Linked DNA regions of Panacibacter microcysteis. The main gene of each other region encodes a partner of the protein of the gene in region 2 in a complex. Links are inferred from orthologs where the notes say so. Each region holds a gene or a part of one and is shown on either strand. Other genes may lie near its edges.

Evidence for each region. The genes of interacting proteins can lie anywhere in the genome.
Region 1: ykgO (region 2) and I5907_RS19025 share a complex: the UniProt entries of both Bacillus subtilis proteins name them as parts of the 50S ribosomal subunit. The link is inferred for Panacibacter microcysteis from one-to-one orthologs.

What each region holds. Positions count from the first base shown.
Region 1 is NZ_JADWYR010000002.1:1,700,918-1,706,191, forward strand. What follows is about bases 869-3,715. They hold I5907_RS19025 (type B 50S ribosomal protein L31), read right to left. Parts: upstream 2,495-3,715; coding sequence 2,243-2,494; downstream 869-2,242. Other genes in these bases: serA (phosphoglycerate dehydrogenase), read right to left, coding at 931-2,163; I5907_RS19030 (YajQ family cyclic di-GMP-binding protein), read right to left, coding at 2,700-3,191; I5907_RS19035 (hypothetical protein), read right to left, coding at 3,395-3,697. Also shown: 30S ribosomal protein S12 methylthiotransferase RimO, read right to left, coding at 1-446; I5907_RS19015 (hypothetical protein), read left to right, coding at 559-840; I5907_RS19040 (3-keto-disaccharide hydrolase), read left to right, coding at 3,973-4,701; I5907_RS19045 (DUF3298 and DUF4163 domain-containing protein), read left to right, coding at 4,716-5,274. UniProt on the Bacillus subtilis protein: While neither of the L31 paralogs is essential, this protein does not seem to function as the main L31 protein.
Region 2 is NZ_JADWYR010000001.1:2,462,611-2,467,747, reverse strand. The notes cover bases 179-2,888. They hold ykgO (type B 50S ribosomal protein L36), read right to left. Parts: upstream 1,737-2,888; coding sequence 1,620-1,736; downstream 179-1,619. Other genes in these bases: bioA (adenosylmethionine--8-amino-7-oxononanoate transaminase), read left to right, coding at 2,288-2,888; infA (translation initiation factor IF-1), read right to left, coding at 1,783-2,001; rpsM (30S ribosomal protein S13), read right to left, coding at 1,173-1,553; rpsK (30S ribosomal protein S11), read right to left, coding at 623-1,033; rpsD (30S ribosomal protein S4), read right to left, coding at 179-472. Also shown: more of rpsD, read right to left, coding at 1-178; more of bioA, read left to right, coding at 2,889-3,628; I5907_RS10005 (nuclear transport factor 2 family protein), read right to left, coding at 3,625-3,963; I5907_RS10000 (TonB-dependent receptor), read right to left, coding at 4,030-5,137.

The DNA of each region.
Region 1 (5,274 bases), on a different replicon or contig from region 2:
TCACTGATTTTGAGATAGGCATAATGTTGCGGTGTACTAAGCATGCGCTCACCCAACAGTTCACTTTTATAGTCGGCATCAAACTGTTTTAGTATCAGTGGCAGTTCCAGTGTACCAAACCATGCATCTACTTCGGGAATTTCGTTTTCAAGATCATTCCTGTACCGCTCGCTTAAACAACCGGTAACATAGACTTTATCCAGTTTGCCTTTTCTTTTGAGTTCTACCTGGTCCAGGATAGTATTTACACTTTCTTCTTTTGCTTTGTCGATAAAACCACAGGTATTTACGACCACTATATTGTGATCAAGCTTTGCATTTTCATGCACCACGTCTATTTCATTGGCCTTTAGCTGGCCGCTCAGTACTTCACTATCTACCAGGTTTTTACTGCAACCAAGCGTGATGATGTTCACACGGTCTTTGTATAATTTCTTCGACTTCATAATTTAAGGCGGCAAAGGTAAGTTTTTGCCGCAAGAGTAAAGCAATGTGTGTATTGGCGCAGTTCTTGAAACTTTTGAGTATAACAAATCATTCTTAACTAAAAGTATTCATATGAAACAGCTAACGAAAAGCGCAGCCATCATTTTCAGTACCTTCTTTTTATCACTCATACAGCTGGCGCTATACGCCCAGGAAGCACCGGAAGTAAAAGTAAACAATACCGATGTGGGCACGTGGATCGGTCAAAACTGGATATGGGTGGTAGGTGTGGTGGTATTATTGCTTATTCTGCTACTGGCCAGCGGCGGCCGCAGCCGTGCATCTAAAACCACTACCGTACGCAGAGATAATGATGGCAGAATTACAACCGTAACCACCGTTACAAACGAATAGCAGCTGTTGCTTTTTTACACAAATGTGTAAAATGCACCACATAAAAAATGCCGCCTGTTTCGGGCGGCATTTTTATAATAAAGGTTGTTATTAATACAATATTCTCACTTTGATTGTTTCTTTTACGTCCTTCAATAACTCCAGTGCCTGTTTGGATAGCTTCTTATCTACATCGAGTACAACGTAACCTATTTCGTCATTTGTTTTAAGATACTGCCCTACAATGTTGATGTTGTGGCTTGCAAGCTGTGTATTAATGGCACTCAATACACCTGGCACATTGTTGTGAATATGCAATATCCTGTGTGCACCTTCCACGGGCGGAAGGCTAATAGCCGGAACGGTATGTGACCCGTAGGTAATACCTCTTTCCAGGTAGTTATACAATTTGGCACTTACATCGTCACCAATGTTTTGTTGTGCTTCTTCTGTAGAGCCACCAATATGTGGCGTAAGAATTACGTTGCTTAACCCCTGCAAAGGTGTTTCGAAACGATCGCCGTTCTTTTCAGGCTCCCACGGGAACACATCAATTGCTGCGCCGCTGAGATCGCCATCTTTTAACGCTTTGGCAAGCACGTTTAGCTCCACCACTTCACCACGGGCGTAATTAATTAAAATGGCGCCCTTCTTAAAATGTTTGATGTTGCTTTTATTGATAAGGTTTTTGGTCTGTGTCGTTTCAGGAACGTGGAGAGATACAACGTCTGCATTGTTCAGCAAATCCTTCAGGCTTTTGCTGGAAGATGCGTTGCCCAGCGGAAGTTTCGTTTCCACATCGTAAAATAACACTTTCATACCAAGTGCTTCGGCTAATACACTCACCTGAGAACCAATGTTGCCATAACCGATTATACCCAGCGTTTTACCCCTCAGCTCAAAACTACCCTTTGCTTCTTTATTCCAGATGCCTTCATGTGCCGCTTTGTTTTTATCCGGAATCCGGCGGATAAGCATGATCGATAACCCAATTACAAGTTCGGCAACACTCCTGGTATTGCTGTAAGGCGCATTAAAAACTACAACACCTTTTTTTGTGGCAGCCTTTAGATTTACCTGGTTTACACCAATACAAAAACAGCCGATTGCCTGTAGTTTTGTAGCAGCTTCCAGTACTTTTTCTGTAATCTGTGTTTTGGAACGAATGCCCAGCAAATGCACATCCTTTACTTCTTTGATCAGTTCTTCCTCACTAAGTGCACCGCCGATCTTTTTTACATTGGTATAACCATTTTGCTTGAAATGTTGCACAGCTTTGTCGCTGATGTTTTCCAGGAAAAGAATCCTGATCTTCTCCTTTGGATAACTTGTTAGTTGGCTCATCGTTGTTGTTGCTTGCTTGTAGGATTATTAAAAGCAAAATCCCCCCGTGTTACTGCGGAGGGATTTCATTATAAGAAGGTTATTTTTTCTTTTCGTAACGCTTCTTGAATTTGTCGATACGTCCCGCAGTATCTACCAGTACATTCTTACCGGTATAGAATGGATGCGATGTGTTCGAAATTTCCAGCTTTATCAGCGGGTATTCGTTACCATCTTCCCATTTCGTCATTTCTTTGGAACCACCTGTGGAACGGCCAAGGAATGCCTGACCATTACTCATGTCTTTAAACACAACAAATTTGTAACTTTCTGGATGGAGACCTTTTTTCATTTGTATGATTTTAGGCTGCACGGATTTTGCCGTACAATTTAAAAATTTTGGAGCGCAAAGATAAGCACCTGCGCATTTTTATCCAAATTCAATTTAAAAGGCGAATTTATGTTGCCGGCTGTTCTTTTCATGGCATCACCTGTTGCGTCGCTCCGTTCAGCGTTCCGCTTGTATGGCATCTGCAGCGCTCCGGTTACACCGCACGCTAAGATTTCATATTGGTAAACTGCAGGGGAATTTTGAGGTCGCTGCCACGCAGCATTGCAATCACGTCCTGCAGGTCATCGATCTTTTTACCCGTCACACGTACTATTTCATCCATTATTTGTGCCTGCACTTTTAGCCCCGAATCTTTGATAAGCTTTACGATCTTTTTGGCATCATCCTGTTTAAGACCATTGGTAACAGGTATTTCTTTCTTTACCACCTTACCACTCGGGTAAGCATCTTTTTCAAAGTTGAAAGCGTTACCGTCTATTCCCTGCTTTATGGCCCTGCTGATGATCACATCGATTACCTGTTTCATCTTCATGTCGCTCTCCACTTCCACATTTACCACGTAGTCTTTCTTATTCAGTTCTATGGAAACGGGTGAATCACGAAAATCGAAACGGTTACTGATTTCTTTTTTTACCGTATTAACAGCGTTATCTAAAGTTTGCAGGTCTACCTTGCTGGCAATATCGAATGATGGCATAACAAAGTGTTTTTTGAGAACGGCAAAGTTAACAGGGTTTATGTAAAAATGAACATATAAAAAGGCCCGCTTTGGAAAAAGCAGGCCATTGTTAACCTATGAAAAACACCAAATTCAGTTTCGTTACTGTTATGAAGTTATACAGGTTCAATCACTAAAATTATCCGTTTGCGGTAAGCGCTTCAAATGTTGCGGCAGAAACACTAATACAGTCTTTTTACATCTGTATAATCTTTACTTACAATTGCTTTCATTACACCGGTGGTATCTACCTTGCCGGGTATAACCATATGTACGTAAAATTCGCAGTTATAGTTGACCTTATTATCGAAGTAATAGACTTTGTCTATCCTGAATTTTATGGCAGATGTATCACCTTTTGCATTCTCTTTGAAAAGGTATGAAAGCATGGTTTGTTTCAGACGGGCTTCTGTTTCTGCCGGTGATGGATTATTGTTACATGCCGCAAAAATGAATAAAAGTAAAATGGCAGTCAACCGTTTCATGTTTGATTTTTTTTTGATGGGTAACGGTAAAGTTACGCTGTAGCCCATTTCAAATCTTCGCAACCGCGCACCAAAAGTTGTACAATATTTGCCTGAATCTTCTTCCCCTATTGACAAGCAACACCTGCACCAGGCTGATAAACACACAACAGGGCAGCCCGTTGCCGAATATAGCTCTGCGGTACAAGTGAGTGACACAACCAAAGCCGATAGCAGCAATGCAGCTAAGTTCAAAAACATTTATTCCTTATCTTCAGCCTGCTTAACTTATACATATGAAAAATTATTTGTTGTTACTTTTTGTGATGGCCCTTGTTACATTGACCGTTAATGCCACACCAAAAGACTCTGCAATCCTTAACCAGCTAAGTAAAAAAGAAATGGCAGAGGGCTGGAAACTTTTGTTTGATGGTAAAAGCCTTGATGGATGGCGCACATTTAAAAATGCGACCGGCTCTTCGTGGCAGGTTGTTGATGGAATGCTGTGCAGTACCAAACCGCAAGGCCATAGCAATCCTGATATTATTACCAATGATATGTTTGGCGATTTTGAGTTGCAGATTGACTGGAAGATTTCCCCCAAAGGCAATAGTGGTATTATGTATATGGTTACCGAAGACTACGATGGGGCTGAGCTGAGTGGCCCGGAATATCAACTGATAGATGATGACGGCTTTCCTGAGAAATTGCAGGACTGGCAGAAAACCGGTGCCAATTATGCTATGAACGTTCCTATGGTAAGCGCTGTAAAGGCACCCGGCGAATGGAACCATACGGTTATAAAAGTGAGCAAAGGCCACGTGGAGCATTGGCTGAATGGTAAAAAAGTGGTGGAATACGACCTTTACAGCGATGCCTGGAAAAAGGCAAAAGCCGAAGGCAAATGGAAAGATGCACCTGGTTATGGTGCGTCTAAAACAGGTCATATCGCTTTCCAGGCCTCTCATAGCGGTGTGGAAAATACCGGTGTTTGTTTCAGGAACATCAAGATTAAACTTTTATAATAAGTGTTGCTTCTATGAAAAATGTATTTCCCTTTCTTTTTGCTCTTATGCTGTTTGCCTGCGGACCGGCAAATGACAAACAAAACCCTGGAAACGATACTGCAGCCGTTGAGAATATTACGGCCGATACCGTGGTATACAGTTACAACACCGTTAACAGGAAAGAAACAAACGCTACCATAAAAGATACCGGTTTCCTGTATCATGCAACCATTACGTACCCGGTAATTTCAACTACAGGCGTATTAGCTGACAGTATAAACAAAGCGCTTCGTGCAGGATTATTCAACAATAAACCAACTGCAGAAGCATTCGCAGACAGCTTTGTTGTAAGGCCAACAGACATGGGCAATTACCCTGCTATGAACAGTTGGTTTTACAATGCACATGCTGATGTATTGATAAATACACCCAAACTCTTTGTAGTGCGTTTTGACATTGGTTCTTACACCGGTGGCGCACATGGCAGTGCGGTAACAGTTTACTATAACTTCGATAAAACAGGCAAACAACTTACGTGGAATGAAGTGATTGAAGCCGGCAAAAAAGATACCCTGGTAAAAATAAGTGAAG
Region 2 (5,137 bases):
CGCGGATCATGCTGGTAATAGCACTGTTACCATTGCTCTTGTCTTTAAGTGCAATAATGTCACCCGCCTGTAACTGGAAAGAAGGAATATTCACGATCTCACCATTTACAGTAATGTGTTTGTGGCTAACCAACTGGCGTGCAGCGGGGCGTGAAGGAGCAATACCCAGGCGGAAAACAGTATTATCCAAACGTGCTTCAAGCAGTTTGATAAGGTTTTCGCCGGTAACACCTTTAATACGTGCAGCCTCTTCGAATGTATTGCGGAACTGACGCTCCAATACACCGTAAGTATATTTAGCTTTCTGTTTTTCTTTCAGCTGTAAAGCATATTCTCCTAACTGTTTACGCTTTTTTGCAGCGCCATGCTGACCGGGAGGATTGCTGTTTTTATCTAACCATTTACCATTTCCAAGAATAGGTTCGCCAAATTTTCGGCTGATCTTGGTTTTAGGACCATTGTAACGTGCCATAATCTTTTAAATTTTGATTTTTTGATGACGATGTATAATCAGTAAAAATCTTAAAATGAATTATACATCCGGTTATTGATAAGCAGGTTTTACCTGTATCGTGTTGAGGATGAAAACATCCGTTACAGCACAGGTAATAAACCATATTAACTATACTCTTCTTTTCTTTGGAGGACGACAACCATTGTGCGGCAAAGGGGTAACGTCTTTAATCATTGATACTTCAATGCCGTTTGTAGCCAGTCCGCGGATGGCGCTTTCGCGACCTGCGCCAGGACCTTTTACAAAAACGTCCACTCTTTTTAAACCTGCTTCAGAAGCAACTTTAGCTGCATCTGCGGCAGCCATTTGTGCTGCATAAGGAGTGTTCTTTTTAGAACCTTTGAAACCCATTTTACCGGCAGATGACCAGCTGATAACCTGGCCTTGCTTGTTGGTAAGAGATACGATGATGTTGTTGAAAGTTGCATTGATATGCGCATCGCCGTGTGCATCAACTTTTACAATTCTTTTCTTGGCAGCAGCCTTTGCGCTGTTCTGTGCCTTTACTGGTTTTGCCATAATACTTTGTTGAGGTAATCTTCTGTTATTAAAATGTAGCCCCTCCTTTTTCCTTTTTGCAGGAAACTATCCAGCGGCTTTATATAAAAATGCAAAAAAACAATCCCGATACAGATCGGGACTGCTTTTTTGCAAATGTTTATTTCTTAGGTGCCTTCTTTTTACCGGCAACTGTTTTACGTTTACCTTTTCTTGTACGGCTGTTGGTACGTGTACGCTGACCACGAACCGGCAAGCCTTTACGGTGACGAAGACCGCGGTAGCAGGCAATATCCAGTAAGCGTTTAATGCTCATCTGAACTTCGCTGCGTAACTGGCCTTCTACTTTGAACTCATTTGTGATGAGGTTACGGATAGCAGCCAGCTCATCATCGTTCCACTCACTTACTTTCTTATCGTAGCTGATTTCAGCATTATCAAGTATATAACGAGCAGTAGAGCGACCTATTCCGAAAATATAGGTTAAACCAATTTCGCCTCTTTTATTCTTTGGTAAGTCTATACCGGCAATACGTGCCATAGTGTATTAATTTCTGATTTTAAGATTTCTGATTACAGATTGCATCAGTTGCAACCTGTCATTTTTTTATCCCTGTCTTTGTTTGTAACGGGGATTCTTTTTGTTGATAACATACAGCTTGCCTTTACGACGAACGATCTTGCAATCTGCGCTGCGCTTTTTTACTGATGCTCTGACTTTCATGACTTAAAATTTTAGCTTTCCAGCTTTCAGCGTAAGCTGTAAGCTTTTATTTATACCTGAATATAATTCTGCCTCTTGTAAGATCATAAGGACTCATTTCCACACCTACCTTATCGCCGGGAAGAATTCTTATGTAATTCATTCTCATTTTCCCTGAAATAGTAGCCAAAATCTCGTGACCATTCTGAAGTTTTACTTTGAACATAGCGTTGCTCAAAGCTTCAATAATTACTCCATCCTGTTTGATCAATGATTGTTTAGACATAATTTTTGGGAGCGCAAAGATAGAAGTTTGCAACTGAATAATGAAAAAATTATCAGATTTTTTCCCCGTATTGTGGAAAAAGAAAGCAAAAGTAGGTGTTTTTTACTTCGGATGATTCGATTTTGATCGCTGTAGTGCAATAATGCTCTACAGATGAACGGATTGCGACGCAACAGGCGATGCCATGAAATACCACTGCCGGTATCAAAAAAAATTTCAGGATTTGATGTGTTGCCAAAAAGATATCTGACATACTGGGCATGTATTCCATTGCTACATTTGCGCGATGGAACTTGCAGCAAAAGACCGGCTTTATGTATGGCACCCGTTTACCCCGCAAAAAGATATGATTGCCCCCGTGCCGATTGTAAAGGGAAAAGATACATTGCTAATAGATGAAAGTGGCAACACTTATATTGACGCTATCAGCAGTTGGTGGGTTACATTACATGGACACGGCAACGAGTACATAGCAAAGAAAATATATACGCAGGCCCTCAAGCTTGAACAAGTGATTTTTGCCGGATTTACCCACGAACCGGCTGTTGAACTTGCCGAAAAACTGATACGCATTCTTCCCGCGGGTTTTGCAAAAGTGTTTTATAGCGACAACGGCTCTACTTCTACAGAAGTTGCCCTTAAAATGGCATTGCAGTATTGGTGGAACACGAAAACAGAAGGCAAAGCAGTAGATACAGAGAACAGTCCACCGGATGGAGTAACCAGGAGCCATAATAAAAGAAACAAAATTCTTGCTTTTAGAAACAGTTACCACGGAGACACTTTTGGGGCAATGAGCGTAAGCGACCGTAGCGTTTTTACGCTGGCTTTCCATGACCTTTTGTTTGAGGTTACTTTTATTGATACGCCTTCTAAAGAGAACCTAAGGCAAAGCCTGGACTTGATTAACAGGCAAGGCAATGAAATCGCTGCTTTTATTTATGAGCCTCTGGTGCAGGGTGCGGGTGGAATGAAAATGTACGATGCTGGCCTGATGAATGAATTACTTGCAACAGTAAAAAGGTATGACATCATTTGCATTGCAGACGAGGTTATGACAGGCTTTGGCCGGACGGGAAAACTTTTTGCCAGTGAATTCCTGGCTCATAAACCTGATATTATTTGCTTGAGTAAAGGCCTTACCGGCGGAACGATGGCCCTTGGCGTTACAGCAAGTACGGACAGTATTTACCAGGCATATGTAAACGATGATAAGCTCAAAACTTTTTTTCACGGTCATTCTTTTACAGCTAACCCTTTAGCATGTACGGCTGCCATAGCCAGCCTGGAACTTTTCGAACAATACAGTGTGCAGGATAAAATAGCCTGGCTGGCAAAAGAAAATGAACAATTTGGCAAAAGATTACAATCTAACTATGGAAGCATATGCCGGAACATTCGTGTATTGGGCACTATCCTCGCTTTTGACCTTGCCATAGGAAGGAATGAATACCTGAACAACATTGCTGGTGTAGTGACGGACATGGCTATGAAGGCGGGTGTTTACATAAGACCGTTGGGAAACGTGGTGTATATAATGCCGCCCTATTGCATTACAGCTTATGAACTGGAAAAAGTGTATAACACAATCGAAGCTATTATCAGTAGTATTTCAACAAACGCTTAACTGTTGCTAAACAGGGTGTCTTTAAAGTAGTCTGACAGGTTGGTTATTTCTCCTTTTTCGTTAAACAGTATTTCAGTAACAATCCTGTTTTTGTAGTTGCTGCCATTACGGAATGCGCCCCATGAACTGGAAAAGTAAACACACTGGTTATCGGCCACCTCAAAAATCTTTTCAATTTGCCAGTTTAACTCTTTATAACGTGAAAAAATAGCCCGGAACAATACCAGGATTTTATTTTTTCCTTTTACAGGGTTTGCAGGCGGTATCCACACAACACTTTCAGGTGTAAACCATTTTTCCAGTTGCTGCGGATCTCTTTTCTGAAGATCATGCATAAAAGCGATACAGTAATTTGAGGTTGGTTGCATACCCCATGTACGAAAACATGATGCAACAGGTTTTCACCATTTGGCCACAATTTTAAAATTTAAAAGTCTTGGCGTTAACCGGTTTGGCATGGCAAAAGTGTTATTTGAAAAATCTTTAATAAGCTGGTAACTGATTGTATTTGCACGATCCACCACATTGAAAATTTCCAGGGATGCCCATATATTCTCAAAATTTTTAAAAGGAGAATGGCTGCGCCGTTTACTTTCAGCCGCCAGCAACTGTGCACTGAAACCAATATCAACACGGAGATAAGGAGGTATTTCCAGCGCATTGCGATAGCGCGCATTACCGGGAATATTAAATGGCATGTTACTGCCAAACAGTGTACTGAAGTAAACTTTAAAGTTTTTATTTGTGCTCAGGTAATCCTGGAAAAACATGCCAAATGTAACAAGCCGGTCTGTGGGGCGACGCAGGTAGCCTATGCTGTTGATAACACTGTCTGCGGGAACTTTGTCAGGTGTGTTCGGGCCAATAATATCGCCATTCGCGTTTTTATAAACAGTGTACGTATCGCCTTCGAGGTCTTCTTTTGTACGCATGATACCAAGACTGATCCAGCTTTCAGCATCTTTCACCAGTTCTCCGAATAATCTTGTTTCAATGCCTGCTGCATATGCCTTTGCGCTGTTTGCGCCGTAATAACGCAAGCGAACGTTGTCTATGTCATAAGGCACTACATCTGTCATGTATTTGTAATATGCTTCGGCCGTAAATCTTGCAGGACGTTTAAACAATGTAAAATGCTGATCTATGCCCAATGTAGCCTGGTAACTTTTCTGAGATTTCAGATTGTAGTTGATAGTACCATCATACCTGCGCATTTCCCTGTAAAAAGGCGGTTGTACATACACGCCCGCCGCACCTTTGATAACTACATCTTTCCGCCAGCTTTTTGGCTTTAGCGAAAAACCAATACGCGGCGAAACGAGCAGCTCCTTGTTCAAAGTATTGTAATTGTATCTTATACCCGCGTTGAGCACAAAACCGGCAGAATCCTTAAAACGGATATTATCCTGCACATAACCGCTAAACCTGGTTACACCAAAATCTGCGCTGCTTTTTATTGAGCTGGACAGGTTGAGACTACCTGGCACATAAGGCAACGAGTAACCCGCA